Regions from separate parts of the Metabacillus sp. cB07 genome, predicted to be linked through region 3. Evidence: a T-box and tRNA genes for the amino acid it is inferred to sense, from the RefSeq annotation. Region 3 holds a T-box; the other regions hold tRNA genes.

Region 1 (9,963 bases), 220 kb from region 3:
ACGACAATCTCCTTCACTTTCTTCATTTTGGAGCGGAAGCGCTCTGGGATTTGCCCGTATTTAGGCAGGACTACTCTTATGTCAGTCCCGAGGCGCTTAAGCTCCTTCGGCAGTGCTCCCGCAACGTCGGCCAGGCCTCCGGACTTTACGAAGGGAACACATTCCGATACGACAAATAATACTTTCACGATTTCATCAGCGCTCCTTGTACCGTTCCTTTTCTGAGGACAACCGGAAGATCAGATGTTCCTTTCAGTTCAATGCCGCTTCCAACTTTGACATCTTTATCAAGCACGACATTTTCAAGAACACAGTCTTCACCGATCTGTGATTTCTGCATGATGATGCCGTTTTTCACAACGGTTCCTTTTCCAATATGAACGGCTCTGAAAATAATGCTGTTTTCAACATGCCCTTCTATGACGCTGCCGTTTGCAATCATGGAATTTTTCACAATAGCGTTCTGGCCATGGCGTGCAGGCGGCTCATCCTTTACCTTCGTCAAGATAGGACGATTTGTCAGGAACAGCTGCTGCCAGACTTCCGGCTTCAGCATTTCAAGGCTGTGGCGGTAATAGCTTTCAGTCGAATCAATAATGGCGACATATCCGTCAAATTCATAATCACAGATCATGAGCTTGTGGGTATTATCCATGATTACCTGGGCTATCGTTTTATATCCTGTCTGGTTATTGTCATGAATCAGATTCAGCAATAGTTTTGTTGACATGACATACATCTGCAGGGACTCGCCGTCTTTGCGGATTTCTGTTATGTCGCAGCCCATTTTCACGTGCTTGGCAAGAACATCTTTAAAATCGATATTGCAGACGGTATAGCTGTTTGCAATAACCGCATATTCCTGCTTGCTTCTGAGGAAATAATCAATATGATCTGACAGCTGGCGGATCGATCCAAACTCGCTGTATTGATCATTTAAATGCGGTGACGGGAAAAAGAACAGTCCGTCACGCTTTCTGTTTAAGTCCCATTGCTTTCCTGAACCAAGATGGTCCATTAGAGAACGGTACTGGTATTTCGGGAAGATTGCTACACTGTCAATATCCGAGTTCACCATATTCGATAAGATAAAATCTATTAATCTGTAGCGTCCTGCAAACGGGACCGCCGCCATTGAACGATTTACCGTTAAGTCTTCGATGGCATTTGTATACGTTGTTGCATCAATAATTCCCAGCATCCTTTGATTCATAGCTGTTCCACCTCTCGCATTCGTTTTTTTTCATCGGAAATAAATAGGATTTCACTGCTGACACGCACATCGTACTTAGCGGTTACGCTCCTGCCGTTTGCTCGACTAATTCTTCCGTTACTAAAATTACTTCATCAATATCTTTATCCGAACGAATGACCATGCCATCCGGCACAACAAGCCCCGACGGAACAATCGCATTCTCAATATAAACATTATTGCCAATGACAGCATCCGGCATGACGACCGTATTTTTCAGGAAAGAGTGCTGCCCTACTGTTACACCCTGGAAAAGGACCGATTTATGAATGGTGCCGTATACGACACAGCCTTCATTCACTAACGATTCCGTCACTTCTGCGCCTTCTGACAGATACTGCGGCGGCTGATTCGGGTTTACAGAATAAATTCTCCAGTTATTGTCGAAAAGATCAAGCTCAGGATCGGCTTTTAAAAGGTCCATGTTTGCTTCCCACAGACTTTTCACTGTGCCGACATCCTTCCAGTAGCCTTTGAATGGATACGCAACAAGCTTTTTCTTTTCATCAAGAAGCAGCGGCAGAACATCTTTTCCAAAGTCGTGGCTTGAATATGGATTGCGCTCATCCATCTCCAAAAACTCCTTAAGAATGGACCATTTGAATATATAGATTCCCATGGAAGCAAGATTGTTTTTAGGATTTTGAGGTTTTTCATCAAACTCTATAACTTCAAGATTAGCGTCAGTATTTAAGATTCCGAACCGGCTCGCTTCATCCCATGGAACTTCTTTTACCGAAATAGAAACGTCGGCGTCCTTTTCGATATGATAGTCAAGCATTTCGGAATAATCCATTTTGTAAATATGATCGCCTGACAAAATGAGCACGTATTCAGGATCATACTGTCTTAAATAATTCAAATTCTGATAGATGGCACTTGCTGTTCCTTTGTACCATTTCACCTCTGAAGATTCAGCGTATGGAGGAAGAACCGTTACTCCCCCGTTTTTCCGGTCAAGATCCCATGCACTTCCAATTCCGATGTAGGAATTCAGGACAAGCGGCTGATACTGCGTCAGCACACCAACTGTATCAATGCCGGAGTTGCAGCAGTTGCTCAGTGTAAAATCAATGATTCTGTATTTTCCTCCAAAAGGAACAGCCGGTTTCGCCAGATTCTGTGTCAGTGAACTTAATCTGCTACCCTTTCCTCCTGCCAATAACATTGCGACGCACTTTTTTTTCACCATGGTTGATTGTCTCCTCTCGTTTTTTAACTGCGCGTAATATGGATATTCCATATGGCGGAATGGTCATTGATATATGGTAAGGCTGATTATGCATCTTGCCTTCCTGCGCTTTCAGTTCTTTCTTGTTGATCTGGCCCGACCCTCCAAATACTGCATCATCGCTGTTCAGCGTTTCAACATATCTGGTATCAATCGGCACTCCGACTTTATAGTCATGGTACGTTTCAGGAGTGAAGTTACAAACGACAACAAGCTGTTCGTTCGGCTTAATCCCTTTACGGATAAAAGAAAAAATACTCTGGTCTGAATTATTGACGTCAATCCATTCAAAGCCTTCCTGCGAATGGTCAAGCTCATAAAGCGGACGCTGGCGTTTATACAGGGCAAGCAGTTCTTTAACATAAACTCTTGATTTTTGATGCATGTCAAAGTCATCAAGCACCCAGTCAAGCTGCTCAAGGTCTTTCCACTCATCAAACTGGGCAAATTCTCCGCCCATAAACAGCAGCTTTTTGCCTGGATGTGCAAGCATATAACCAAGCAAAAGTCTGTACTGTGCAAATTTCTGCCAGTAGTCACCCGGCATTTTATTCAGCAGCGAACGTTTTCCATGGACCACTTCATCATGTGAAAGCGGAAGGATAAAATTCTCTGTGAAAGCGTAGATCAGGGAAAAAGAAACTTTGTGATGAAGATCTTTCCGCTGTTCTGGAGGGGCTTCCATGTATTTGAGGATATCGTTCATCCAGCCCATATTCCATTTATAATTAAATCCCAGTCCTCCATCAGAGACAGGAGATGTTACAAGAGGAAAATCCGTAGAATCTTCCGCAATCATCAGTACGGAAGGATCGTACTCAAACACTTTCTCATTCAGTTTTCTTAAAAACTGAACTGCGAACGCATTCTCGTGAGGTTCATCCGTATTCTGCCAGTAAATCATATTGGCAACAGCATCAACCCTGAAACCGTCGATATGGAACATTTCAAGCCAGAAGAGAGCATTTGAAATCAGGAAACTCTGCACTTCCGGTTTTCCAAGATCAAAGTTCGCCGTACCCCAGACGATGTTCTCCCTGTCTTCAAATTTCTCATATTCAAAAACCGGTTCCCCGTCAAAGAAATAAAGTCCGTGTGCATCTTTGCAGAAATGGCCTGGTACCCAGTCCATAATGACTCCCAGGTTATTCTGATGGCAAAGATCTATGAATGTCATCAAGTCGTGCGGGGTGCCGTAACGGCTTGTAGCCGAATAATAGCCCGTGCCCTGATATCCCCATGAACGGTCATATGGGTGCTCAATAATCGGCAAAAGCTCGATATGTGTAAACCCATGCTCAAGAACATACGGAATCAAGACATCCGCAAGCTCTAAATATGTATAAAGGCTGCCGTCTTCTTTCTTTTTCCAAGAGCAGATATTCAGTTCATAAATGTACATAGGGCGCTGATAAATTTCCTTTTGGCGTTTTTTTCTCTGCCAGTTTTTATCATTCCATTTATACCCTCCAAGATTGTAAACAACAGAAGCTGTATTTGGCTTCAGCTCAGAATAAAAGGCAAATGGATCAGCCTTCAGAATTTTTTCATGCTTTTGAGTGATAATCTCATATTTATAGAGATCACCCTCTTCGATGCCATCAATAAAAGCAGACCAGATTCCCTGTTCATTCAGCTTCTCAAGCTTGTGTCCAGTGCCGTCCCAGTGATTAAAATCACCTGCAACCCGCACCTCAAGCGCATGAGGAGCCCAAACTGTGAATACTGTTCCGCTCACACCGTTTCGCACGCTGCTGCGGGCACCAAACAATTCATGAGCTCTGAACAAATTTCCTTCATGGAAAAGATGCACCTCAAAATCAGTTGGCGTAGCAAGATTCATTCCCATCACCCTTTCTATAAAGTAATCTTAATTCTTATTTCAATCAGAAGGAAGGATTACCTTTTTTGTAAGCGCTTCTACTTATTGACACGAAATGTCATGAACAGCCATTCATTTTTCAAAACATTATACTTTTAAAATGATGTCGAATAAAGAAAGGAAGGAAGGATAGAATGTTGGTGAAATGAACATCAGTCTTATTTACTAAATAAGTCATATTCGATGAGAAAATCCGGTCATATTAACAAAAAAATACAATCTCAGCAAATGCAGTATGCTATATCACAAAAACAGTTAATTCGACAAATCCTCTTATATTTGTCGAAATTTTCACGACCTTTTAATCACGGTTTCTTTATTACCATTACTTATACCTCTAATGAAAAACATTCAAACCTTTTTGAGTAACAGAAATATATATTATTTGTTGAAAACATATTTTAAGGGAAAGAAGGATTTTTTGAAGTCATATTTTAACGGGGATACAGGGTTCATTCGTTCCTTGGAGATGGTCTGAGCTGCCTTATGGGAGTCGAGATCCCGTTGACGGAATCATTGTGGAGGATAGGTACGCTTTACGGCGTTTTTCATAACGGCTATCTTTTCTAACAACAAAAAAAGCGCTGCACAATGTGCAACACTTTTCTTAATGATGACCCGTACGGGATTCGAACCCGTGTTACCGCCGTGAAAGGGCGGTGTCTTAACCGCTTGACCAACGGGCCGGAGCATGCCTTCTGGCGGAGAAGGAGGGATTTGAACCCTCGCGCCGCTTACGCGACCTACACCCTTAGCAGGGGCGCCTCTTCAGCCACTTGAGTACTTCCCCAGAATAAATGGCTCCGCAGGTAGGACTCGAACCTACGACCGATCGGTTAACAGCCGATAGCTCTACCACTGAGCTACTGCGGAAAATCATATATGCTCCCATAATAGGAATGGTGGGCCTAAATGGACTCGAACCATCGACCTCACGCTTATCAGGCGTGCGCTCTAACCAGCTGAGCTATAGGCCCATTATTGGAGCGGGTGATGGGAATCGAACCCACGACATCAGCTTGGAAGGCTGAGGTTTTACCATTAAACTACACCCGCAGTAAATAAAGATAAAATGGGGCGACTGATGGGAATCGAACCCACGAATGCCAGAGCCACAATCTGGTGCGTTAACCACTTCGCCACAACCGCCACTATCTGTAAAATGTCTAAAGCTAAAATATTTGCAAAAGAAAATGGTGGCTTGGGACGGAATCGAACCGCCGACACAAGGATTTTCAGTCCTTTGCTCTACCGACTGAGCTACCAAGCCTTTATAAGAATGGCGGTCCCGACCGGGATCGAACCGGCGATCTCCTGCGTGACAGGCAGGCATGTTAACCGCTACACCACGGGACCATTTGGTTGCGGGGACAGGATTTGAACCTGCGACCTTCGGGTTATGAGCCCGACGAGCTACCAGACTGCTCCACCCCGCGATAATAATAATTAGTGCTGATTTGTTTTGCTGAAGATAAAAGAAATGGAGGAGGTAGAGGGATTCGAACCCCCGCGGGGTTTGACCCCCCTGTCGGTTTTCAAGACCGATCCCTTCAGCCGGACTTGGGTATACCTCCGTATGGAAAATAGAATGGTGGACCTTGTAGGACTCGAACCTACGACCGGACGGTTATGAGCCGTCTGCTCTAACCAACTGAGCTAAAGGTCCTTTTTTGGTAGCGGCGGAGGGAGTCGAACCCACGACCTCACGGGTATGAACCGTACGCTCTAGCCAGCTGAGCTACACCGCCCCAGGAACAAAGTCAATTACTTCTATTAAAATGGTGGAGCCTAGCGGGATCGAACCGCTGACCTCCTGCGTGCAAGGCAGGCGCTCTCCCAGCTGAGCTAAGGCCCCTTAAATCTATGAAAATGGTCGGGAAGACAGGATTCGAACCTGCGACCCCTTGGTCCCAAACCAAGTGCTCTACCAAGCTGAGCTACTTCCCGTAATATGGCGCGCCCGATAGGAGTCGAACCCATAACCTTTTGATCCGTAGTCAAACGCTCTATCCAATTGAGCTACGGGCGCATATTAAATGTGTGTGGTGCCGAGGACCGGAATCGAACCGGTACGGTAGTCACCTACCGCAGGATTTTAAGTCCTGTGCGTCTGCCAGTTCCGCCACCCCGGCTTATTCAAAGAGCGGAAGACGGGATTCGAACCCGCGACCCCCACCTTGGCAAGGTGGTGTTCTACCACTGAACTACTTCCGCAATATCATGCGGGTGAAGGGACTCGAACCCCCACGTCAAAGACACTAGATCCTAAGTCTAGCGCGTCTGCCAATTCCGCCACACCCGCATATTAAGGAAAAATGGTGTGCCATGAAGGACTCGAACCTTCGACCCTCTGATTAAAAGTCAGATGCTCTACCGACTGAGCTAATGGCACAAATATAGTAAATCTGGTGGTGCCGGCGAGAGGACTTGAACCCCCAACCTACTGATTACAAGTCAGTTGCTCTACCAATTGAGCTACACCGGCATGTCCAAAAAAATCATATGGTGGAGGATGACGGGCTCGAACCGCCGACCCTCTGCTTGTAAGGCAGATGCTCTCCCAGCTGAGCTAATCCTCCGGGTTTAATTTTTGTCAGCAGCCTGGCAACGTCCTACTCTCACAGGGGGAAACCCCCAACTACCATCGGCGCTAAAGAGCTTAACTTCCGTGTTCGGCATGGGAACGGGTGTGACCTCTTTGCCATCATCACCAGACATAGTGACAAAAATTATTATACTATGAAATCCGAAGATTTCAAGCTTTTTTTTGAAAGAAGTTATTCTTTCAAAACTGAATAACGTTTGATAACAAGATTCACGTGCAATTCACGCTTAGTTAGACTGTGGTTAAGTCCTCGAACGATTAGTATCTGTCAGCTCCACACGTCACCGCGCTTCCACCTCAGACCTATCAACCTGATCATCTTTCAGGGTTCTTACTCACAAATGTGATGGGAAATCTCATCTTGAGGGGGGCTTCATGCTTAGATGCTTTCAGCACTTATCCCTTCCGCACATAGCTACCCAGCGATGCCTTTGGCAAGACAACTGGTACACCAGCGGTGCGTCCATCCCGGTCCTCTCGTACTAAGGACAGCTCCTCTCAAATTTCCTGCGCCCACGACGGATAGGGACCGAACTGTCTCACGACGTTCTGAACCCAGCTCGCGTACCGCTTTAATGGGCGAACAGCCCAACCCTTGGGACCGACTACAGCCCCAGGATGCGATGAGCCGACATCGAGGTGCCAAACCTCCCCGTCGATGTGGACTCTTGGGGGAGATAAGCCTGTTATCCCCGGGGTAGCTTTTATCCGTTGAGCGATGGCCCTTCCATGCGGAACCACCGGATCACTAAGCCCGACTTTCGTCCCTGCTCGACTTGTAGGTCTCGCAGTCAAGCTCCCTTGTGCCTTTACACTCTGCGAATGATTTCCAACCATTCTGAGGGAACCTTTGGGCGCCTCCGTTACATTTTAGGAGGCGACCGCCCCAGTCAAACTGCCCGCCTGACACTGTCTCCCAGCCCGGTAAGGGCTGCGGGTTAGAATTTCAATACAGCAAGGGTAGTATCCCACCAATGCCTCCACCGAAGCTTGCGCTCCGGCTTCCAAGGCTCCTACCTATCCTGTACAAGCTGTACCAAAATTCAATATCAGGCTGCAGTAAAGCTCCACGGGGTCTTTCCGTCCTGTCGCGGGTAACCTGCATCTTCACAGGTACTATAATTTCACCGAGTCTCTCGTTGAGACAGTGCCCAGATCGTTACGCCTTTCGTGCGGGTCGGAACTTACCCGACAAGGAATTTCGCTACCTTAGGACCGTTATAGTTACGGCCGCCGTTTACTGGGGCTTCGGTTCAAAGCTTCGCTTGCGCTAACCTCTCCCCTTAACCTTCCAGCACCGGGCAGGCGTCAGCCCCTATACTTCGCCTTGCGGCTTCGCAGAGACCTGTGTTTTTGCTAAACAGTCGCCTGGGCCTATTCACTGCGGCTTTTCAGGGCTATTCACCCTAAAAAGCACCCCTTCTCCCGAAGTTACGGGGTCATTTTGCCGAGTTCCTTAACGAGAGTTCTCTCGCTCACCTTAGGATTCTCTCCTCGCCTACCTGTGTCGGTTTGCGGTACGGGCACCTCTCACCTCGCTAGAGGCTTTTCTTGGCAGTGTGGAATCAGGAACTTCGGTACTAAATTTCCCTCGCCATCACAGCTCAGCCTTATATGGGAAGCGGATTTGCCTACTTCCCGGCCTAACTGCTTGGACGCGCATATCCAACAGCGCGCTTGCCCTATCCTCCTGCGTCCCCCCATTGCTCAAATGGTGAGGAGGTGGTACAGGAATATCAACCTGTTGTCCATCGCCTACGCCTTTCGGCCTCGGCTTAGGTCCCGACTAACCCTGAGCGGACGAGCCTTCCTCAGGAAACCTTAGGCATTCGGTGGAGGGGATTCTCACCCCTCTTTCGCTACTCATACCGGCATTCTCACTTCTAAGCGCTCCACCAGTCCTTCCGGTCTGGCTTCGACGCCCTTAGAACGCTCTCCTACCACTGTTCGTAAGAACAGTCCGCAGCTTCGGTGATACGTTTAGCCCCGGTACATTTTCGGCGCAGAGTCACTCGACCAGTGAGCTATTACGCACTCTTTAAATGGTGGCTGCTTCTAAGCCAACATCCTGGTTGTCTAAGCAACTCCACATCCTTTTCCACTTAACGTATACTTTGGGACCTTAGCTGGCGGTCTGGGCTGTTTCCCTCTTGACTACGGATCTTATCACTCGCAGTCTGACTCCCGAGGAGCAAGTCTTTGGCATTCGGAGTTTGACTGAATTCGGTAACCCGATGAGGGCCCCTAGTCCAATCAGTGCTCTACCTCCAAGACTCTCATACTCGAGGCTAGCCCTAAAGCTATTTCGGAGAGAACCAGCTATCTCCAAGTTCGATTGGAATTTCTCCGCTACCCACACCTCATCCCCGCACTTTTCAACGTGCGTGGGTTCGGGCCCTCCATTCAGGGTTACCTGAACTTCACCCTGGACATGGGTAGATCACCTGGTTTCGGGTCTACGACCACGTACTAATTCGCCCTATTCAGACTCGCTTTCGCTGCGGCTCCGTCTCATCAACTTAACCTTGCACGGGATCGTAACTCGCCGGTTCATTCTACAAAAGGCACGCCATCACCCGTTAACGGGCTCTGACTACTTGTAAGCACACGGTTTCAGGATCTTTTCACTCCCCTTCCGGGGTGCTTTTCACCTTTCCCTCACGGTACTGGTTCACTATCGGTCACTAGGTAGTATTTAGCCTTGGGAGATGGTCCTCCCGGATTCCGACGGGATTTCACGTGTCCCGCCGTACTCAGGATCCACTCTGGAGGGAACGAAGTTTCGACTACAGGGTTTTTACCTTCTATGACAGGCCTTTCCAGGCCGCTTCATCTACCCCGTTCCTTTGTAACTCCGTATAGAGTGTCCTACAACCCCAAGAGGCAAGCCTCTTGGTTTGGGCTGATTCCGTTTCGCTCGCCGCTACTTGGGAAATCGCATTTGCTTTCTCTTCCTCCGGGTACTTAGATGTTTCAGTTCCCCGGGTCTGCCT
Region 2 (9,963 bases), 1.7 Mb from region 3:
TGACCCCGTAACTTCGGGAGAAGGGGTGCTTTTTAGGGTGAATAGCCCTGAAAAGCCGCAGTGAATAGGCCCAGGCGACTGTTTAGCAAAAACACAGGTCTCTGCGAAGCCGCAAGGCGAAGTATAGGGGCTGACGCCTGCCCGGTGCTGGAAGGTTAAGGGGAGAGGTTAGCGCAAGCGAAGCTTTGAACCGAAGCCCCAGTAAACGGCGGCCGTAACTATAACGGTCCTAAGGTAGCGAAATTCCTTGTCGGGTAAGTTCCGACCCGCACGAAAGGCGTAACGATCTGGGCACTGTCTCAACGAGAGACTCGGTGAAATTATAGTACCTGTGAAGATGCAGGTTACCCGCGACAGGACGGAAAGACCCCGTGGAGCTTTACTGCAGCCTGATATTGAATTTTGGTACAGCTTGTACAGGATAGGTAGGAGCCTTGGAAGCCGGAGCGCAAGCTTCGGTGGAGGCATTGGTGGGATACTACCCTTGCTGTATTGAAATTCTAACCCGCAGCCCTTACCGGGCTGGGAGACAGTGTCAGGCGGGCAGTTTGACTGGGGCGGTCGCCTCCTAAAATGTAACGGAGGCGCCCAAAGGTTCCCTCAGAATGGTTGGAAATCATTCGCAGAGTGTAAAGGCACAAGGGAGCTGACTGCGAGACCTACAAGTCGAGCAGGGACGAAAGTCGGGCTTAGTGATCCGGTGGTTCCGCATGGAAGGGCCATCGCTCAACGGATAAAAGCTACCCCGGGGATAACAGGCTTATCTCCCCCAAGAGTCCACATCGACGGGGAGGTTTGGCACCTCGATGTCGGCTCATCGCATCCTGGGGCTGTAGTCGGTCCCAAGGGTTGGGCTGTTCGCCCATTAAAGCGGTACGCGAGCTGGGTTCAGAACGTCGTGAGACAGTTCGGTCCCTATCCGTCGTGGGCGCAGGAAATTTGAGAGGAGCTGTCCTTAGTACGAGAGGACCGGGATGGACGCACCGCTGGTGTACCAGTTGTCTTGCCAAAGGCATCGCTGGGTAGCTATGTGCGGAAGGGATAAGTGCTGAAAGCATCTAAGCATGAAGCCCCCCTCAAGATGAGATTTCCCATCACATTTGTGAGTAAGAACCCTGAAAGATGATCAGGTTGATAGGTCTGAGGTGGAAGCGCGGTGACGTGTGGAGCTGACAGATACTAATCGTTCGAGGACTTAACCACAGTCTAACTAAGCGTAAATTGCACGTGAATCTTGTTATCAAACGTTATTCAGTTTTGAAAGAATAACTTCTTTCAAAAAAAAGCTTGAAATCTTCGGATTTCATAGTATAATAATTTTTGTCACTATGTCTGGTGATGATGGCAAAGAGGTCACACCCGTTCCCATGCCGAACACGGAAGTTAAGCTCTTTAGCGCCGATGGTAGTTGGGGGTTTCCCCCTGTGAGAGTAGGACGTTGCCAGGCTGGTGAAAATTATTATTCCGCAGTAGCTCAGTGGTAGAGCTATCGGCTGTTAACCGATCGGTCGTAGGTTCGAGTCCTACCTGCGGAGCCATTTTGGAGAGCTGTCCGAGTGGCCGAAGGAGCACGATTGGAAATCGTGTAGGCGGTAACCCGTCTCAAGGGTTCGAATCCCTTGCTCTCCGCCACAACTTTATGGCCCGTTGGTCAAGCGGTTAAGACACCGCCCTTTCACGGCGGTAACACGGGTTCGAATCCCGTACGGGTCACCAACATATTTTCACTGCGGAGGATTAGCTCAGCTGGGAGAGCATCTGCCTTACAAGCAGAGGGTCGGCGGTTCGAGCCCGTCATCCTCCACCATGAAAATTCAAAGCAGCAGCGTAACGGTCAAGCAGGTTTAACACCAACTTATCGGGACGAAAAAGAATTACCTTATTATTATCGCGGGGTGGAGCAGTCTGGTAGCTCGTCGGGCTCATAACCCGAAGGTCGCAGGTTCAAATCCTGTCCCCGCAACCAAATGGTCCCGTGGTGTAGCGGTTAACATGCCTGCCTGTCACGCAGGAGATCGCCGGTTCGATCCCGGTCGGGACCGCCATTTTTATAAAGGCTTGGTAGCTCAGTCGGTAGAGCAAAGGACTGAAAATCCTTGTGTCGGCGGTTCGATTCCGTCCCAAGCCACCATTTACACTTATATGCCGGTGTAGCTCAATTGGTAGAGCAACTGACTTGTAATCAGTAGGTTGGGGGTTCAAGTCCTCTTGCCGGCACCACTGAAATGTGGAGGGGTAGCGAAGTGGCTAAACGCGGCGGACTGTAAATCCGCTCCCTCAGGGTTCGGCGGTTCGAATCCGTCCCCCTCCACCATTTTTAAAAAAGAATACAGGGGTATAGTTTAAAGGTAGAACAGAGGTCTCCAAAACCTCCGGTGTGGGTTCGAGTCCTACTACCCCTGCCAATTTAATTAATCTTATATAGTATAATGGCGGCTGTGGCGAAGTGGTTAACGCACCAGATTGTGGCTCTGGCATTCGTGGGTTCGATTCCCATCAGTCGCCCCTTTTTACTTATTAGGGTTTTTATTTTTGTTTTGGGCTATAGCCAAGCGGTAAGGCAACGGACTTTGACTCCGTCATGCGCTGGTTCGAATCCAGCTAGCCCAGCCATTTTCACTTTAACAGTCATCTTTGTGCACCAGCTGCATAAGATACAATTACAGCGAATGCGGAAGTAGTTCAGTGGTAGAACACCACCTTGCCAAGGTGGGGGTCGCGGGTTCGAATCCCGTCTTCCGCTCCAGAATCTTAAGGCGGCATAGCCAAGTGGTAAGGCAGAGGTCTGCAAAACCTTTATCCCCGGTTCAAATCCGGGTGTCGCCTCCAATTTTTATGAACTCACCCTTAGCCGGGGTGGCGGAACTGGCAGACGCACAGGACTTAAAATCCTGCGGTAGGTGACTACCGTACCGGTTCGATTCCGGTCCTCGGCATCAACCAGTATCCAGTTCAAGAAAATGATCAATTTGCCGGTGTGGCGGAATTGGCAGACGCGCACGACTCAAAATCGTGTTCCTCTGGAGTGTCGGTTCGACCCCGACCACCGGTATCTAAAAAGTAATAAATCTAAAGACTTTCTAACAACATGTTAGGAAGTCTTTTTTTATATAAAAATATTTATTTGCACGAAAGAGGAATTATTTAAAAGATATTTTTACTATTAAGTCAAATGATAAATAATCTTTATATGAGTAGGTAAATATTAATGAATAAAAAGCACTAAAAGTCTTTTCGTTTGTTGTATAATATATCCATATACATGAATTATAAGTATTTATGTTAGAGGGGTAGAATATGAATGAGCTAAATAGTAGGAGTAGATTTAAGGAAAATAAAAAGGTGTCTCCCAAATGTTCAACAGTAGAATTAAATTCTTGGATTAAGGTAGCTTTTCTAATCATAATAGGATGGATACTATTTAAATTTAAGTTGGTTATGTTTGTAACAATGTATAATCTAATATATCTTTTTATTGAGTTTCTTTTCACTATGGGGTTAATAGAACATAATGCTTTGTATAACGAATATAACCAAACCTATTATTTCAATGATAATGAGTTATTAAATTTGTTCATTAATTATGGAGTTGTATTTTCAATCATTGGCTTTATTGACAAATTTTTTCCGGGAATTTACTATATTGTTTTTCAATATATAGAAAAGTTGAGAAACATTATTCCGACGTTTCCATTTAGTGGGCTTGTCAGATCCATTTTATTAATAATAGAACTACTTTTTAAAGTAACTTGGGTATTTTCCGGTAGTGTTATACGTTTTGTCACTTCAGTTTTTAGTTTTATTTTTGTCCTACTATATAAAATTGCTGTTCCTATTTTCAATTCATTATTTAAGTCTCTTGATATTGTTAATGAGAAGTTAGATAGTGCTTCAAATCGATTGGATAGTAGCTCTAGAAAAATGGAGAAATAGTTGCTTCTGGAGTGTCGGTTTGACCCCGATCACCGGCATCTATAGCTTACATAAAAACAAGCAAAGTCAATGCTCTAAGCAAACAGAGCATTGGCTTTTTTGTTATATCTGAACGCCCATCGTGTTGACTCAATCATATAAATTCAACCCCAAGTACCCCCCGCCCACCTCCCTGCATATGATGCTTTTATATGCGCTGAAAGGGTGGAGAAGAATGTATTATTATCCGAATTATTGGTATCCAAATCCTTATTATCCTCAAGTTCATGCACCGATGAACAATTACTACAGAGAACCGGCCTATTGGAACTATCCAGGCAGCTACCCCTCTGAGATGGGTGATTACAGACTCTCATTAAAGGATTATGGAAAAGAGCCATTTGTTATTAATATTAATGAAGCGACGCTGCTGAACAATAATTTCCGGACGGCGTTATGGACAGGAACTCACCTGCAGCTTACGTTAATGAGTCTTAATCCGGGTGAAGATATCGGTTTGGAGATGCATCCTGATGTTGATCAGTTCCTGCGGGTTGAAGAGGGGCAGGGGATTGTTCAGATGGGCAAGAGCAAAGACCAATTGCCTTTCATGCGAAACGTCTATGATGATACGGCGATCATCATACCGGCCGGAACGTGGCACAATGTCACCAATACGGGCAAATCTCCGCTGAAACTTTATTCGATCTATGCTCCTCCAAACCATCCGTTTGGTACGGTTCATGAGACGAAAGCGGATGCGGCTGCAGCTGAAGAAAGTCATGGCCATAACGGAGGAGAAACCGTTATTGGTGGCAAGACTCCGGATGAATGGGTAAAGCACACGGAGTTTTTGGTGAAGGAGGGGCTTGAGGATGTGAAGAGAGGGATCAATGCGGTTCACATTCTTCAGGAGTTTATTTTGATGGGCGTGCTTGTAGGGAAGGGATACACTCCTGAGAAAGCATATGAAACAGTGGAAGAGTGGGAGCGCACGGGAGAGTCCAAGCTTCTGCAGCAGAGCAAAAAATTAGGGGGACAGAGCATATAGAGATGGCTGTACCCCGGAATATTAGTCTCAATTCAGCAATGAGAAAGAATCTGGGTCTCACCAGGTTCTTTTTTTTGTTAAAATATATTTTATTGCACCAGTTGCCCATTATGGCATGTTGTGGGCATTTCTTAAGCATTTTTATGATATTTGCACTGTCATATAGAAAAAGGACAAGCCTTTCTCCCCACATCTAGTCAAAATAGTGCACCTTCTTCGTCAATACAGTATCCCCTTTTTAGTAAGCGCTATCATTATAATAAAAGAAAGCGATTACAAACTAAGGGTGGTGAGACGGTTGGAAACGAAAATTCAAACGGGGCCTGTGAGCACGAAGGCTCAGATGCAGACCGTTCCTAAGAAGAAGTTTAAGGTGAAGAGCCTGCTTGTATATGGCGCCTTTGTTGGTCCGGCGCTGCTGTTCTTCCTTGTGATCCAGATACTGCCGTTCTTAATGGGGCTTTATTACTCGTTTACTTCATGGAATGGAGTCAGTTCGGCTGTTGAGTGGGTAGGTTTGGAGAACTATCTGAAAATCTTTACGAACGATCCGGCCTTTTTTAATTCATTTATTTTTACAACGAAGTTTATGTTTGCGGCTGTCATTATCAGTAATGTGATCGGGTTTGCTTTTGCACTGATGCTGAATGCAGCGCTTAAGACGAAGAATGTTCTGCGGACTGTCTTTTTCCTTCCGAATGTTATCGGTGGATTGTTGCTCGGGTTTATCTGGCAGTTCATTTTTGTAAAAGGTTTTGCATCTCTCGGAAATATGACTGGGCTTGAGTTTTTCAAAATGCCTTGGCTTGGCGATGAGACGACTGCGTTTTGGGGAATCGTCATCGTGTTTGCATGGCAGACGAGCGGCTATATGATGGTCATCTATATTGCAGCTCTTCAGGGAGTGGATACTTCCCTGCTTGAGGCGGCGAAAATGGACGGAGCTTCTGCTTGGACGCTTTTGACGAAGATTATTGTTCCGCTGATTCTTCCGGCATTCACGATTTGTCTGTTCCTTACAATATCAATGGCGTTTAAGATTTTCGATCTGAATATCTCTCTTACAGGCGGCGGGCCGTTCAACTCGACTCAGTCTGTAGCGATCAATATTTATCAGGAAGCCTTCCAGAATAACCGTTACGGTCTTGGTACGGCGAAGTCAATTCTGTTCTTTGTGGTTGTTGCCATCTTTACAACCGTTCAGGTAATGATGACGAAGAAGCGGGAGGTTGAGGCGTAATGGGCAACCGGTATACAGGCAAAACATTTGTCCTTGAAATCATAGCAATCGCGATTGCGCTCATCTTCCTGATTCCGTTTTACTTCGTTCTAGTAAACTCAGTTAAGCCGTTTGCAGCTATCTTAATAGATGCTGCAGCATGGCCGAAGGAATTTATGTTCTCTAACTACGCCAAAGTGTGGGAGGTTATCAACTTCCCGCGGGCTTTCTGGAATTCGCTTATCATCACGGTTTTCAGTAATATTGGGTTAGTGATCATCAGCTCGATGGCTGCGTGGAAAATGGTCCGCACGCCGGGCAGATTCAACAAAATCCTGTTTGTTCTGTTTGTAGCGGCAATGGTCATTCCGTTCCAGACGGTGATGATTCCGCTGATGAAGCTTGGGGGCACCCTTGGTCTGACAAACAGCATTCCGGGTCTGATTATCATGTATTTCGGTTTTGGTGTTCCGCTTTCATTGTTCCTTTATCACGGGTTTGTGAAAACAGTGCCTGTTGAAATTGAAGAGTCAGCGAAGATTGACGGCTGCAGCGAGTTCGGCGTGTTTTGGAGAATTGTTTTCCCTCTTCTTAAGCCGATCACGGTAACAGTTGTGATTCTGAATACGCTTTGGATCTGGAATGATTATCTGCTTCCATTGCTTGTTCTGCAGGATGCGGAGCTGCGCACGATTCCGCTTGCGGCAAGTTCATTCTTTGCCCAGTACACGAAACAGTGGGATATGGGACTCGCAGCGCTGGTGCTTGGCATTACGCCAGTCGTGATTTTCTTCCTGTTCCTGCAAAAACATATTATTAAAGGGATTGCATCAGGTTCGATCAAGTAGATATAAAGTTTCTGCATTTTATAGATTTATAAAATGCAGGAATTTATATAAAATAAAAAGATTCAAGGAGGTCAATCCATTAATGAAACGCTTTCTGTTATTATGTATGTCATTAGTTTTCGTATTCGGCATTATGGCGGGCTGTTCGTCTAAAGAATCATCAGGCGGAGATTCAGGCAAGGATTCAAAATCAGGCGATGAAGTGGTAACGCTTAACTTCTTCCAATTTAAAGTAGAAATTGCTGACCAGCTTCAGGCAATGATCAAAGAATATGAAGCTGAGAATCCAAACATTAAGATTAAACTTGAAACGGTAGGCGGCGGTGCTGACTACGGCGCAGCTCTTAAAGCAAAATTTGCTTCAGGCGAAGAGCCGGATATTTTCAACAACGGCGGTTTTAAAGAGCTTGAGCTCTGGAAAGAAAAGCTTGCTGATCTTTCAGGCGAGCCATGGGTTGAGCATGTTCTTCCAATCGGAAAAGTGCCAATGACAGATGCAGACGGCAAGCTTTACGGCATGCCTGTCAACCTTGAAGGATACGGCTTTGTTTACAACAAAGATCTGTTTGAAAAAGCAGGCATCACTGAGCCTCCTAAAACAATCGATGAGCTGAAAGAAGCTGCGAAAAAGCTCGAAGCTAAAAAGATCACTCCATTCTCTGCTGGATACGGCGAGTGGTGGGTAATCGGGCAGCATTTACTGAACATTCCATTTGCACAGCAGGAAGATCCTGAGAAATTTATCGCAGGTCTTTATGACGGATCAGAAAAATTCACTGACAATGAGCAGTTCAAGCAGTTCAAAGAAGTTCTTGATACAGAGCTTAAATATGCAAACGACAATCCATTAACAACAGACTACAATACACAGGTTACACTTTTCGCTTCTGGCGAAACAGCTATGCTTCAGCAAGGTAACTGGACAGAGAACATGATCACAGAAATCAACCCTGAGATCAACATGGGCTTCCTTCCAATTCCGATCAGCAACGACGAGAATGCAAACAGCCTTCCAGTCGGCGTACCGAACAACTGGGTACTGAACAAAAATTCAGAGCACCTTGAAGAAGCGAAAGCATTCTTAAACTGGATGGTTTCATCTGAAACAGGAAAACGCTTCATCACAGAAGAATTCGCATTTATCCCGGCATTCGATAACATCGAGCCTGCTGGACTTGGCGATCTTGGAACTTCGATTCTTGATTACTCTAAAGAAGAGAAAACAATCCCTTGGACTTGGTTCAAATGGCCGGACGGAGCGAACAAAGAATTCGCTGCTGCCATGCAGGAGTATGCTGCAGGCAAAATCGACTATGATACAATGCTTGAGCGCTTCCAGACTTCATGGGATAATTTGAAGTAATAGACTGATAGAGAAAGCATGCCCTTATGGGTGTGCTTTCTTTTTGCATACTTTTGCAATCCCCCGAGGTATTTGAAGGAAGATTCGAAAAAGTGCTTTCAAGCCTATGAAACTGGCTATATACTAAAGAATAAGCTAGTCCCTGGAGGTCAGACCCCATGCTGAAACGAAGCATCCGCAACAAATTGATTGTTCTTCTGATGATTACGACCATCGTGCCGTTCGGCAGTTCCATTTTAATCACGTACCTATATACAAAAGAATCACTGGAAGACCAGGTTGTGAAAGAAAGCAGCAACCTGCTGTACCAGGGGAAAATAAACCTTGAAAGCTATCTGAATGAGCTGAACGGTCTAACACTCTCCCTCTACAACAATCCGGATTTTATCAACTATCTAAGATCGCCTGATGATAAAAATGACTATCAGAATGTCGGCATTGTGAAAAATATTATGCAGACCATCCTCTACACAGGAGATACGATTAACGAGGTGAAGATTTCGTTCGCCAAAGATGACAGGGTGATTTCTGCCACTAAACGGTCGACTGTTGTCTTTTCAACAAGTATTGAAGATGAAAAAAATGAGGCCTTCAACAGCGCTGAGCGCAGCCCCTACAACCTGTATATCGAGCCGGTGTATGCAAGCCATGAGGACAGCCCAAGAAGGGGAAGGGACATCGTGATGATGCACAGGGCGCTTACGAATGTGCCCGGAAGCGATGTGCTTGGGTACATCACGCTCGGCATTTCTCCTGATACGATCATTGATATGAGCCGGAATCTGTACAACCGGGAATCAGAGGAGTTTTTCCTGCTGTCATCAGAGGGAAAAATGATATACAGTTCAAACGCCGAGATTCCGGACGGTTCCAATCAAAAGTGGATTGAGAGCGTGATGGATGCTGACACGGCATCAGGGACGTTTGAGTGGCAGGAGGATTCTTTTAACGGAGTGATGATGTACGACAGGCTTTCTGATTCGTCCGGAGGGTGGATACTCGTCAAGCGGGTGCCGTTTCATATCCTTTATGACAGCGCATACAGCGTGGCTAAAATCAATATTCTTTTTGGCGTGATCGGTTTGTCGCTTGTGGTGCTTGCTGTTCTGTTCGTTTCCTTTAAAATGACCTCCCCGATTAGAATTCTGCTTCAGAATATTGAACAGGTTGAAAAAGGCAATATGAAGATCGCCTCCCAGTCCTTCGGATCAGATGAAATCGGGATTCTGGGCTCCCGTTTTCAGCAGATGATCGAGCGGATCAATCAGCTGATTACGAGGGAGTACAAGCTTGAGCTTGAAAATAAGACAAACCAACTTAAAGTGCTGCAGTCACAGATTAATCCGCATTTCCTTTATAATGCGCTGCAGTCAATCGGAACAGTTGCCCTTAAAAATAACGTCCCGCAAATCTATTCCCTGATCACCCACCTGTCAAAGATCATGAGATACGGGATGAATATGGAGGAGGACCTTGTTCCTCTCAGGAAAGAAATTACCTACACCAATGCTTTTCTATTCCTGCAAAAAGAGCGGTTTGGCGAGCATTTGCAGGTGCATGTTGAGGTTGA
Region 3 (9,963 bases):
GCATATTAATTGATCAATTTGCAGAGCCTTCTCTGTATTTCAAGCACTTATCTGGAAAATCCTTCAAAAGAGAAAAAACATTTTTCAGCACAAAAGCAGAAGGGATCCACCTGGCTGTTGCCGCCGCCTCGATTCTTGCGCGCTATGCCTTTTTAAAGGAAATGGACCGCCTGTCAGAAAAAGCAGGAGTTACACTTCCAAAAGGAGCAGGAGCTAAAGTAGACGAGGCTGCCGCCGCCATCATCCTGAAAAAAGGCAGCCCGGCACTGAAAGAACTGACGAAGTTTCATTTTGCAAACACCGAAAAAGCTGAAAAAATCGCCGCAAAGAAAAGAAGAAGATAAAAAAGAGCAGCCGGACCTTGATGGTCAGCTGCTCTTTTCCTGTTCTTGCTGCGATTAGCCTCTCAGCACGGCGGCAAATTTTTCCTCGACCGTACGGAGAACTTTTTCATGCGCCTTTGTTACTTCTTCGTCTGTCAGTGTTCGCTCAGGATCAAAGTAGCGAAGAGAGAAGGCCAGTGATTTTTTATTTTCATCAAGCTTATCGCCTTCGTATAAATCAAAAATGGAAACGTCCTTCAGCAGCTTTCCTCCAGCCTCTGAAATAGCGCTCTGCAGATCGCCCGCTACAACGTCTTTATCAACAACGAGGGCAATGTCTCTCGTCATAGACGGAAAGCGCGGAATAACAGAGAATGTTAATGGTTCTGCTTCTGTTTGAAGAAGCTCCTGAAGAGCAAGTTCAAACACGTACGTCTCAGTCAGATCCATTTGCTTTTGAAGCTTCGGATGCACCTGTCCGATAAATCCTGCAGAAACGCCGTTCAAAAGAATTTCTGCTGTACGTCCAGGATGAAGACCGTCGCGTTTTGTCTGCTGGTAAGTGATGTGTTCTTTTAAGCCTAAACGATCGAACAGGCCGTCAAGAATTCCCTTTACAACATAGAAATCGACCTGTTTCTTCTCAGCCTGCCACTGATTCAGGTGCCAGAGTCCAGTTACAGCACCGCTTAATCGTTCTTTTTCCAGAGGCTGTTCACCTGGTCCGTTTGAAATGAACACAGAGCTCATTTCATAAAGAGCAGCCTGGTCATTTTGACGGGCAAGATTGTATTTCAGCGTCTCAAGCAAGTGAGGAATTAAGCTGAGGCGAAGAACACTGCGCTCTTCACTCATCGGCATGGACAGGCGTGTCAGATCAGAAGGCTGAAGTGCAAACTGAGAAGCTTTGTCTTCACTCGTCAGTGAGTATGTGATTGCCTGATGCAAGCCGGCTCCTTCTAAGAAGCGGCGGGCCATACGGCGTTTTTGCTGATAATCGGTCAATTTGCCTGGTGCTGATGCGCTGACAGGGAAAGTAGACGGAATGTTGTCGTAGCCGTACAGTCTTGCAACTTCTTCAATCAAATCTTCTTCTATTGTAATATCTCCGCGTCTTGTAGGAACTGTAACCGTGAAGGCACCGTTATCCTCCTGCACTTCAAACCCAAGGCGTGTAAAGATGGACTGCATTTCATTCCCTGAAATATTCATGCCGAGCACACGGTTAATTTTATCGATGTGAACGGTCACGACTGCAGGTTCAGCTTCAAGATAATTCACTTCAGCCGATCCTGAAAGCACCTCTCCACCCGCAAGCTCTGCCATCAGCTGGGCAGCGCGTTCAGCCGCAGCACGGACTCGGTTTGGATCGACGCCTTTTTCAAAGCGCGCACTTGCTTCACTTCTTAGGCCGTGATCTTTAGACGATTTTCTTACAGTCTGGCCGTTAAAATACGCGGACTCAAGAAGAACAGTCGTTGTATCAGAATGAACTTCTGAATTCTCCCCGCCCATCACACCTGCGAGTGCAATCGGCTCCGTTCCGTTTGTAATGACTAGGTGCTCCGGAGTAAGAGTGCGTTTTTGTCCATCCAGTGTTACGATTTCTTCGCCGTTTTTTGCCATGCGGACAAGGATTTCTTTTGAGCCTAAACGGTCATAGTCAAAAGCATGAAGCGGCTGACCGTATTCGAGCAGTACGTAGTTCGTAATATCCACCACATTGTTGTGCGGACGGATACCTGCAGCCATCAATCTTGTCTGCAGCCATAGCGGAGACGGAGCGACCTTTACATTCCGAACCACTTTCGCTACATACAGCGGATTTTCTTCTTTTGCTTCAACAGCGACAGAAATGCTCTCAGATGCCTTCTCTGAACCTTCATCGTGCGTCAGGTCAGGGTACGTTACGCTTCTGCCCAAAATAGCCGCTACTTCATGCGCAACTCCAAGCATGCTCAGGCAGTCTGAGCGGTTTGGGGTAAGACCAAGCTCAAGAATCTGGTCATCACGCCCAAGTTCTGCAAGAGCATCTTTTCCAGGCTCAGCATTATTTGGAAAGACAAAGATGCCTTCAGCGTATTCTTTTGCCACCGTCTTTGATTCAAAGCCCAGTTCCTGAAGAGAACAGATCATTCCGTTTGACTCTTCGCCGCGAAGCTTTGCCTTTTTGATTTTAAAATTACCAGGAAGCACCGCGCCTACTGTTGCCACAGCTACTTTTTGTCCTTTATCGACATTTGCAGCACCGCAAATAATTTGAACAGGGTTCTCGCCGCCTGTATCGACCAGACATTTGTTGAGCTTATCTGCATTCGGGTGCTGCTCTTTTTCAAGCACATGCCCGACGACTACACCGCTCATCCCTTCGTTTAAAACCTCTACACCCTCTACTTCAATCCCGCTTCGGGTGATTTTTTCTGCCAGTTCTTCTGCCGGGATTCCGCTGAGATCCACGTAATCCTGCAGCCATTTATAGGAAACAAACATTTGGAACCCTCCTTTTATGCTCTTTTAAATTGTTTAAGGAAACGCATGTCGTTCGTGTAAAAATGACGGATGTCATCAATGCCGTATTTCAGCATGGCAATTCGCTCCGGTCCCATGCCAAAAGCAAACCCGCTGTATTTCTTCGAATCAAACCCGGCCATCTCAAGAACATTCGGATGAACCATTCCTGCACCTAGAATTTCAATCCATCCCGTTCTTTTGCAAACACTGCAGCCATTGCCGCCGCAAACGAAGCATGAAACATCGACTTCAACTGAAGGCTCAGTAAACGGGAAAAAGCTTGGGCGCAGACGGATTTCGCGCTCTTCGCCGAACATCTTTTTAGCAAAAACTTCAAGTGTTCCTTTCAAATCGCTCATGCTGATGTTCTCGTCAATGACAAGTCCTTCAATTTGCGTGAACTGGTGTGAGTGTGTCGCATCATCATTATCACGGCGGTATACTTTGCCTGGACAAATGATTTTGACCGGTCCCTGCCCTTTAAATTTCTGCATCGTTCTTGCCTGGACAGGTGATGTGTGAGTCCGAAGCAGCGTTTCTTCCGTTATGTAGAAAGAATCCTGCATATCACGTGCCGGATGTCCTTTTGGAAGATTCAGCGCTTCAAAGTTGAAATAATCTGTCTCTACCTCAGGGCCTTCTTCAACGGAATAGCCCATGTTAAGGAAAAGGTCTTCGATTTCCTCAATGACAGACGTGATCGGATGATGATTCCCTGTGCGCACAGGTCGCCCTGGAAGTGTCACATCAATTGTTTCAGCTGCCAGCTTCTCTTCAACTGCCGCTTCCTCAAGTCCTTCTTGTTTAGCTGAAATGCTTGTGGCAATGCTCTCGCGCACCTCGTTGGCCAAAGCTCCCATCAGCGGGCGCTCTTCTGCAGAAAGTTTGCCCATTCCGCGAAGAACTTCTGTGATTGGCCCTTTTTTACCTAGATATGATACACGGATCTCATTCAGGCTCTTTAAATCATTTGCTGCCTGAATTTTTTCAAGCGCTTCAAGCTGAAGCTGTTTTAATTGCTCCTGCATCGTTTATTCCTCCTTTTATTTCAGATGATTCCTGATTTTTTTGAACAAAATAAAAAACCCGTCCAAAAAGGGACGAGTTGACAGTCGCGGTACCACCCTTGTTAACAGCAAAAAGAACCTGCTGTTCACTTCGTTCATAAATAACGGATAGGATCCGGAGCACCTTTACACCCTGGATTTCTCCGGATGGTCCTGGTGTCAGCTAAAGAGGTGAATTCATCTGCTGCTGTCAAAAAAATGCTCACAGTCACCGGCATTTTCTCCCTGATTGACGCTTTCGCAGACTACTCTTCTCTGTCAACGCTTTTTCATGGTATGTAACTGTCTTTTATTATAATGAATTCATGTTGGCGATGCAACCACGCTTTTGTCTATTTCACAAGGTGATACATCAGGATTCCTGCAGCAACTCCAGCGTTTAAGGATTCAGCTTTCCCAAGGATCGGGATGTACAGATTCTGGTCGGTAAGGGACAGCCATTCCTCCCTTACCCCGCTGCCTTCATTGCCGATAAGCAAGGCAAAGTGTCCGGAGGTTTCTGCTTTTCTGTAATCGGATCCGTTCTGCAGGGAGGTTCCGTAAATGGCCACTTCATTCTGCTTCAGTTCTGAAATGGCTTCATCCATTTTTTTCCTTACAACCGGTATGTGGAAAATGGAGCCCTGTGAGGAACGCACGACTTTTGAATTATATGGATCAACTGTCCCATCCCCGAGAATGACGCCGTCAAGACCTGCTGCATCGGCTGTCCGGATTATGGTTCCAAGGTTCCCCGGATCCTGAAGCGCATCAATCAGTATGACTTTTTTCCATGTGCTTATGCTTCCGCTGTCCTTCTGGATGCATACGGCTGCAGCACCTTGAGGGGTTTCTGTCTCGGAAATGGCTTTCATGATTTCTTTTGTTACGTAGATGATGGAGAGATCATCGACGTCCCAGCCTTTTGGAATAACTGTGTCTTCTGAGAGGATCAGCTCTTTTATATTTGATTTATTTTTAATGGCTTCTTCTACAAGATGCATGCCTTCAATTAAAAAGGTGCCTGATGCATCACGTTCTTTTTTTGTGTGAAGTTTGCGCCATTGTTTGACTTTTTGATTTTGTATGGATTCGATTCGCTTCAATTGTCCTGCTCCTTTTAGTGTTGGGTTTTCCTGCCCATCTTTTTTCTTTTGTTAATATCACAAGCTATAGAAGAATTTGGTTCTGAACTTATACCCGTTCCTTTCCGCTCCAGAAACTTGCTTTCCGCGGGGAGGGATGGGAGCCTCCTCGGCCAGCCTGCGGGGTCTCCCATTCCCTCTTCATCCCGCAGGAGTCAAGTTTCTTCCGCTGCAATCCACTGGAGTTTAGGCATATCTTATGAAACGGCCATATTCGCTGAAAGCTTTTTTATTATTTTAACGGAAGATACATAAAATAAGCAAAGTGACGCACGATAAACAGAGATCAACTATTTTAAAAATGGAGTGAGTCATATGGATTTAAATTTACGAAATGCCATTATCTCAAATGTTTCGGGTAATGACCAGGGGCAGCTTGAGGATACGATTGTCGATGCGATCCAAAACGGTGAAGAAAAGATGCTTCCGGGACTTGGCGTTCTGTTTGAAGTGATCTGGCAGAATTCAAGTGAAGATGAAAAGAATGAAATGCTTACGATTCTTGAAGAAGGCTTGAAAAAGAAATAAATGCCGGGCGGCTGCCCGGCATTTTTTTATGGGATCTTGCGCTTTTCTTAGTCGAATGTAATAGCTTTTACAGTTTCGTCATCTAAACGCTTAATAACTTCTGTAATCAGCTTAACCGCATTTTCATAATCGTCGCGGTGAAGCATGGCTGCATGGGAATGGATGTATCTTGTTGCAATGGTGATGGAAAGTGCAGGCACACCGTTTGCTGTCATATGGATTGCACCTGAGTCTGTTCCTCCGCCTGCAATTGCATCGAACTGATATGGAATATTCATTTCATCAGCAACGCCTGTAACGAAGTCGCGAAGTCCTTTATGGGAAACCATTGATGCATCATAAAGAATAATCTGCGGCCCTTCTCCCATTTTGCTTGAAGCTTCTTTGTCAGAGATTCCAGGAGTATCGCCGGCAATCCCGACATCCACTCCAAATCCGATATCCGGCTGGATGGCATGAGCAGAAGTGCGCGCTCCGCGGAGCCCTACTTCTTCCTGAATCGTTCCTACACCGTAGACAACGTTTGGATGATCAGCATCTTTCAGGCCTTTCAGGACGTCAATGGCAATGGCACAGCCGATGCGGTTATCCCATGCCTTGGCAAGAAGCATCTTCTCATTGTTCATCACGGTAAATTCAAAATAAGGAACAGCCTGGTCTCCCGGACGAACGCCGAATTCCATTGCTTCCTCACGGCTTGAAGCGCCTATATCAATAAACATATCTTTAATATCCACCGGTTTTTTTCTAGCTTCCGGAGGCAGGATATGCGGCGGCTTAGAGCCGATTACACCTGTTACATCCCCTTTATTCGTCACGATGGTTACTCGCTGGGCAAGCATCACCTGTGACCACCATCCGCCTACTGTCTGGAAGCGGAGAAACCCTTTATCGTCAATTTGCGTGATCATAAAGCCGACTTCATCAAGGTGGCCCGCTACCATAATCTTCGGTCCGCCTTCTTTGCCGGTCTTTTTAGCAATCAGACTTCCAAGTCCGTCTGTTGTTACCTCATCGGCATAGGCTGATATGTAGTTTTTCATAACCTCTCTCGGTTCGCGTTCATTTCCGGGAATTCCCTTTGCGTCTGTCAGATCCTTCAGCATCTGAAGTGTTTCGTCTAATTTTGTCATCCCTTTACCCCTCTCGTTTATTATCTACTATTATACTAAACGCTGGAAAGTAATACAAAATGTTAATAACCCTGTTTCTGGCGGTCATGGTTCACTTCATTCTTTTTCATATAGGCATCTTCAATCTGGGCTCCCGAAAATCCAAGGACCTGTCCAAGGTGCATATACTTGCTGAACAGCCGGATAAATTGTTCATCCTCATGGTTCTTTTCAAACTCGGCAATTGCGTTAAAAACATCGGCAAAATGAGCAGTCAGTGTCTTTTCTTCCGCATTCTGCTGCATCTCGATTCCGCTTGTTTTTCCAATCTCGATTCCAAGGGACAAAATAAAATGGACGCCGTCCACGTACTCTTCAAGAATGACATCTGTTTCCGCCGGCGGTTTCAGGCTCCAGAATTTAAAGCATCTCGTCTCATTCGCCAGTTCACCCACTTCCACATACAGGGCAAGAATCTTTTTGTGAATAAGGGATTCCTTCTCAAGGCCGTGCTGTTTTTCTATTTTCATGTCAAGGGTATGCTGCATCTCAAACAGTTTTGTTAAATTCACGATTTCACTCTCCTCTACGAGCCCATTTTATCACTGCAGGAACCATGCTTCAAAAATTTTTCATGAAATATGAAACCTTAAGGCGTGTTTATACGTATTGTAACAAAATATGTCTTGGAGGCATTGCTATGATTGTTATTTTTCTACGGCTGCTCCTGCTCGCACTCGTTGTTTTTATCCTTTATTCTTTAGCAAAATACGTGCTGAATCCTAAACGCAAGCTTGAGCTTGCACAAGAACAGAATCAGTTTTATCTGCTCGATGACCCGGGCAATGTCCGAAAGAATTTTCTGCTTACCTACAAAGGCGTCCGTTTTGAAGGCGAGAAATATCTCGGCACGACCGATCAGGCGTTTGAAGTTGTCTCCATTTTCATCTGGACCGACACACCGAGCAAGCTTCAGGGACTTTCTTTATCAGACTTTACCTTTATCACAGACAAAGTAAAAGAAAACTATCCGCATGCAGCCATTGACTGGAAGAGTCCGGTCAGAGAATTTCTCTCAAAAGCACAAAAGCCGTGACCTTGTCGATCACGGCTTTTTGCTATTTCAGAAAAAATTCGTTCCATTTAATAATGCTTCTTCGTTCTCTGAGCAAGTAGACAAATACGACAAGCGTGCAGAGGATCAGAACGGTCGCAATGAGCGACAGTCTGCCAAAGTAAGTGCCAAACGAAGTAAAACAGAAGGCCGCAGGAATATGAGTCCAGAAGGAAAGCTTTGCATATTCTTTAAACGAGCCTGATCTGTCCAGAATGCAGAGGGATAAGAGCGAAAAATTCACGAACGGAATCATCCGAAGCACGGTAATCTGCCCAACCGAAAGACGCGTATAATTTCCCATCCATTTTTTCTTAAGCCCTGAAAAACGGTCTAAGAAGGAAGGAAACTGTTTCGACAGCGTATAAAAGGTGATGCTCGCAACAGTCAGCCCGATAATGGAATAAAACGTGCCGAATTCTGTTCCGAAAAGAATGCCCCCGACAATGCAAATGGCCACAACGGGTATGAACAAAAACTGCCTCAAAATGTGCATGCCGATAAAAAACACAGGTGCCAGAAATCCCGCAGACTGGACGGTATTGACCACAGCCGAAGTAGCAAGATCGATTGTTCCCACCTCTTTCATGCAGTCCCTGATGATGCTGTGTGAGAATCGTTCCCTAAAGTGTATCGGCTGGGAGGCTGTCTTATGACAGTTTATAAAGAAAATAGACAAACAATATGAGATGGACAACCATAAGTGCCGGAAGGCCTGCCGCAAATGTTCGGTGCTTCGTTTTGTGGCGGTACGTATTCATCCCTATAGTAAGTCCCGCTGCACCCCCGATAAAGGCGACAAGCCAAAGAGTGTTCTCCTTGATTCTCCACTCGCCCCGTTTCGCTTTTTTCTTATCCGCTCCCATTATGTAAAAGCCGTATACATTCAAGATCAAGTAGTATGCAATCACGAGTGCCATATCATTCAACTCCATAATAAATGATAAAAAGACCATTCTCATACGGTGAGAATGGTCTTGTGGTATTAGCTGTTAAGTTTAGCTTTAGCAGCGTCTGCAAGTTGAGCGAAAGCTTTTGCATCAGTAACTGCAAGCTCAGAAAGCATTTTGCGGTTTACTTCGATGCCTGCAAGCTTCAAGCCATGCATTAAACGGCTGTAAGAAAGACCGTTCAAGCGTGCAGCAGCATTAATACGAGTGATCCAAAGCTGACGGAAGTCGCGCTTTTTCTGACGGCGATCACGGTAAGCATACATTAATGATTTCATTACTTGCTGGTTAGCAACTTTGTATAATGTATGTTTTGAACCGAAATAACCTTTAGCTAATTTAAGAACTTTTTTACGTCTTTGACGTGAGACAGTACCGCCTTTTACTCTTGGCATGTCAATTCCCTCCTATGTGAAAACGAATTATTTAATGTTATCTAATAAATGACGGATGCGTTTGAAGTCGCCTTTGCTTACTAGCGTGCCTTTGCGAAGCTTGCGTTTTGCTTTCGTTGATTTGTTAGCAAATAAATGGCTAGTGTAAGCGTGTGAACGTTTTAATTTACCTGATCCAGTCTTTTTGAAACGCTTTGCAGCGCCGCGATGAGTTTTCATTTTTGGCATAAGGTATTCCTCCTCGTATCTTTACTTTTCAGCTTTTGGTGCAAGCACCAGGAACATACTGCGTCCATCCATTTTCGGATGAGACTCAATTGTACTTAAATCTTCACAAGCTTTAGAAAAACGGTCCAGAACACGCTGGCCAATTTCTTTATGAGTGATTGCACGTCCTTTAAAGCGGATGGAAGCTTTCACTTTATCTCCTTTTTCAAGGAACTTGCGTGCATTTTTAAGTTTTGTGTTAAAATCATGCTCATCAATCGTCGGGCTGAAGCGAACCTCTTTCATGCTGATGATCTTTTGATTTTTACGTGCTTCTTTGTCTTTCTTCTGCTGCTCAAAACGGAATTTTCCGTAGTCCATAATGCGACATACAGGAGGCTTCGCGTTTGCGGCAACTAACACTAAGTCAAGATTCGCTCTGGCAGCAATCTCAAGCGCCTCTTGGCGTGTTTTGATTCCAAGCTGGTCGCCGTTTGCACCAATCAGACGAACCTCACGAGCGCGGATTCCATCGTTTACCATCATGTCTTTGCTAATAATTAGCCACCTCCAAGGATTTTTAACTGAACAGACTCTGCTCGCACTTTTTTCAAATAAAAAAGTGCGGGCGC

What was found. A T-box is a leader RNA that pairs with one kind of tRNA and senses whether it is charged. The one in region 3 lies ahead of pheS (phenylalanine--tRNA ligase subunit alpha), so its partner is inferred to be a tRNA-Phe.
Region 1: it has a tRNA-Phe gene. The T-box ahead of pheS (phenylalanine--tRNA ligase subunit alpha) is inferred to sense a tRNA for this amino acid. The anticodon was not compared.
Region 2: it has a tRNA-Phe gene. The T-box ahead of pheS (phenylalanine--tRNA ligase subunit alpha) is inferred to sense a tRNA for this amino acid. The anticodon was not compared.

The regions. Positions count from the first base shown of each region.
Region 1 is NZ_CP069296.1:3,280,886-3,290,848, forward strand. It holds gene glgA (glycogen synthase GlgA) at 1-188, opposite strand, end outside; gene JOJ89_RS16810 (GlgC family sugar phosphate nucleotidyltransferase) at 185-1,213, opposite strand; gene JOJ89_RS16815 (glucose-1-phosphate adenylyltransferase) at 1,296-2,441, opposite strand; gene glgB (1,4-alpha-glucan branching enzyme) at 2,395-4,326, opposite strand; tRNA gene JOJ89_RS16825 (tRNA-Glu) at 4,980-5,051, opposite strand; tRNA gene JOJ89_RS16830 (tRNA-Ser) at 5,065-5,155, opposite strand; tRNA gene JOJ89_RS16835 (tRNA-Asn) at 5,164-5,238, opposite strand; tRNA gene JOJ89_RS16840 (tRNA-Ile) at 5,266-5,342, opposite strand; tRNA gene JOJ89_RS16845 (tRNA-Gly) at 5,348-5,421, opposite strand; tRNA gene JOJ89_RS16850 (tRNA-His) at 5,439-5,514, opposite strand; tRNA gene JOJ89_RS16855 (tRNA-Phe) at 5,560-5,635, opposite strand; tRNA gene JOJ89_RS16860 (tRNA-Asp) at 5,646-5,721, opposite strand; tRNA gene JOJ89_RS16865 (tRNA-Met) at 5,725-5,801, opposite strand; tRNA gene JOJ89_RS16870 (tRNA-Ser) at 5,847-5,939, opposite strand; tRNA gene JOJ89_RS16875 (tRNA-Ile) at 5,955-6,031, opposite strand; tRNA gene JOJ89_RS16880 (tRNA-Met) at 6,037-6,113, opposite strand; tRNA gene JOJ89_RS16885 (tRNA-Ala) at 6,145-6,220, opposite strand; tRNA gene JOJ89_RS16890 (tRNA-Pro) at 6,236-6,312, opposite strand; tRNA gene JOJ89_RS16895 (tRNA-Arg) at 6,318-6,394, opposite strand; tRNA gene JOJ89_RS16900 (tRNA-Leu) at 6,409-6,497, opposite strand; tRNA gene JOJ89_RS16905 (tRNA-Gly) at 6,508-6,579, opposite strand; tRNA gene JOJ89_RS16910 (tRNA-Leu) at 6,587-6,667, opposite strand; tRNA gene JOJ89_RS16915 (tRNA-Lys) at 6,682-6,757, opposite strand; tRNA gene JOJ89_RS16920 (tRNA-Thr) at 6,775-6,850, opposite strand; tRNA gene JOJ89_RS16925 (tRNA-Val) at 6,869-6,944, opposite strand; rRNA gene rrf (5S ribosomal RNA) at 6,965-7,080, opposite strand; rRNA gene JOJ89_RS16935 (23S ribosomal RNA) at 7,209-9,963, opposite strand, start outside.
Region 2 is NZ_CP069296.1:623,721-633,683, forward strand. It holds rRNA gene JOJ89_RS03215 (23S ribosomal RNA) at 1-1,203, shown strand, start outside; rRNA gene rrf (5S ribosomal RNA) at 1,332-1,447, shown strand; tRNA gene JOJ89_RS03225 (tRNA-Asn) at 1,464-1,538, shown strand; tRNA gene JOJ89_RS03230 (tRNA-Ser) at 1,543-1,632, shown strand; tRNA gene JOJ89_RS03235 (tRNA-Glu) at 1,642-1,716, shown strand; tRNA gene JOJ89_RS03240 (tRNA-Val) at 1,732-1,807, shown strand; tRNA gene JOJ89_RS03245 (tRNA-Met) at 1,890-1,966, shown strand; tRNA gene JOJ89_RS03250 (tRNA-Asp) at 1,970-2,045, shown strand; tRNA gene JOJ89_RS03255 (tRNA-Phe) at 2,056-2,131, shown strand; tRNA gene JOJ89_RS03260 (tRNA-Thr) at 2,145-2,220, shown strand; tRNA gene JOJ89_RS03265 (tRNA-Tyr) at 2,230-2,314, shown strand; tRNA gene JOJ89_RS03270 (tRNA-Trp) at 2,332-2,405, shown strand; tRNA gene JOJ89_RS03275 (tRNA-His) at 2,433-2,505, shown strand; tRNA gene JOJ89_RS03280 (tRNA-Gln) at 2,539-2,613, shown strand; tRNA gene JOJ89_RS03285 (tRNA-Gly) at 2,672-2,746, shown strand; tRNA gene JOJ89_RS03290 (tRNA-Cys) at 2,756-2,829, shown strand; tRNA gene JOJ89_RS03295 (tRNA-Leu) at 2,851-2,936, shown strand; tRNA gene JOJ89_RS03300 (tRNA-Leu) at 2,972-3,052, shown strand; gene JOJ89_RS03305 (hypothetical protein) at 3,298-3,933, shown strand; gene JOJ89_RS03310 (cupin domain-containing protein) at 4,148-4,963, shown strand; gene JOJ89_RS03315 (carbohydrate ABC transporter permease) at 5,262-6,203, shown strand; gene JOJ89_RS03320 (carbohydrate ABC transporter permease) at 6,203-7,030, shown strand; gene JOJ89_RS03325 (ABC transporter substrate-binding protein) at 7,113-8,393, shown strand; gene JOJ89_RS03330 (cache domain-containing sensor histidine kinase) at 8,552-9,963, shown strand, end outside.
Region 3 is NZ_CP069296.1:3,057,187-3,067,149, forward strand. It holds gene rnhC (ribonuclease HIII) at 1-344, shown strand, start outside; gene pheT (phenylalanine--tRNA ligase subunit beta) at 399-2,813, opposite strand; gene pheS (phenylalanine--tRNA ligase subunit alpha) at 2,828-3,862, opposite strand; T-box leader at 3,928-4,172, opposite strand; gene JOJ89_RS15740 (TrmH family RNA methyltransferase) at 4,234-4,986, opposite strand; gene sspI (small acid-soluble spore protein SspI) at 5,341-5,553, shown strand; gene JOJ89_RS15750 (M42 family metallopeptidase) at 5,601-6,686, opposite strand; gene JOJ89_RS15755 (dUTP diphosphatase) at 6,749-7,237, opposite strand; gene JOJ89_RS15760 (hypothetical protein) at 7,366-7,761, shown strand; gene JOJ89_RS15765 (TVP38/TMEM64 family protein) at 7,784-8,368, opposite strand; gene JOJ89_RS15770 (DUF1294 domain-containing protein) at 8,430-8,699, opposite strand; gene rplT (50S ribosomal protein L20) at 8,765-9,124, opposite strand; gene rpmI (50S ribosomal protein L35) at 9,152-9,352, opposite strand; gene infC (translation initiation factor IF-3) at 9,374-9,892, opposite strand; ribosomal protein L20 leader region at 9,942-9,963, opposite strand, start outside.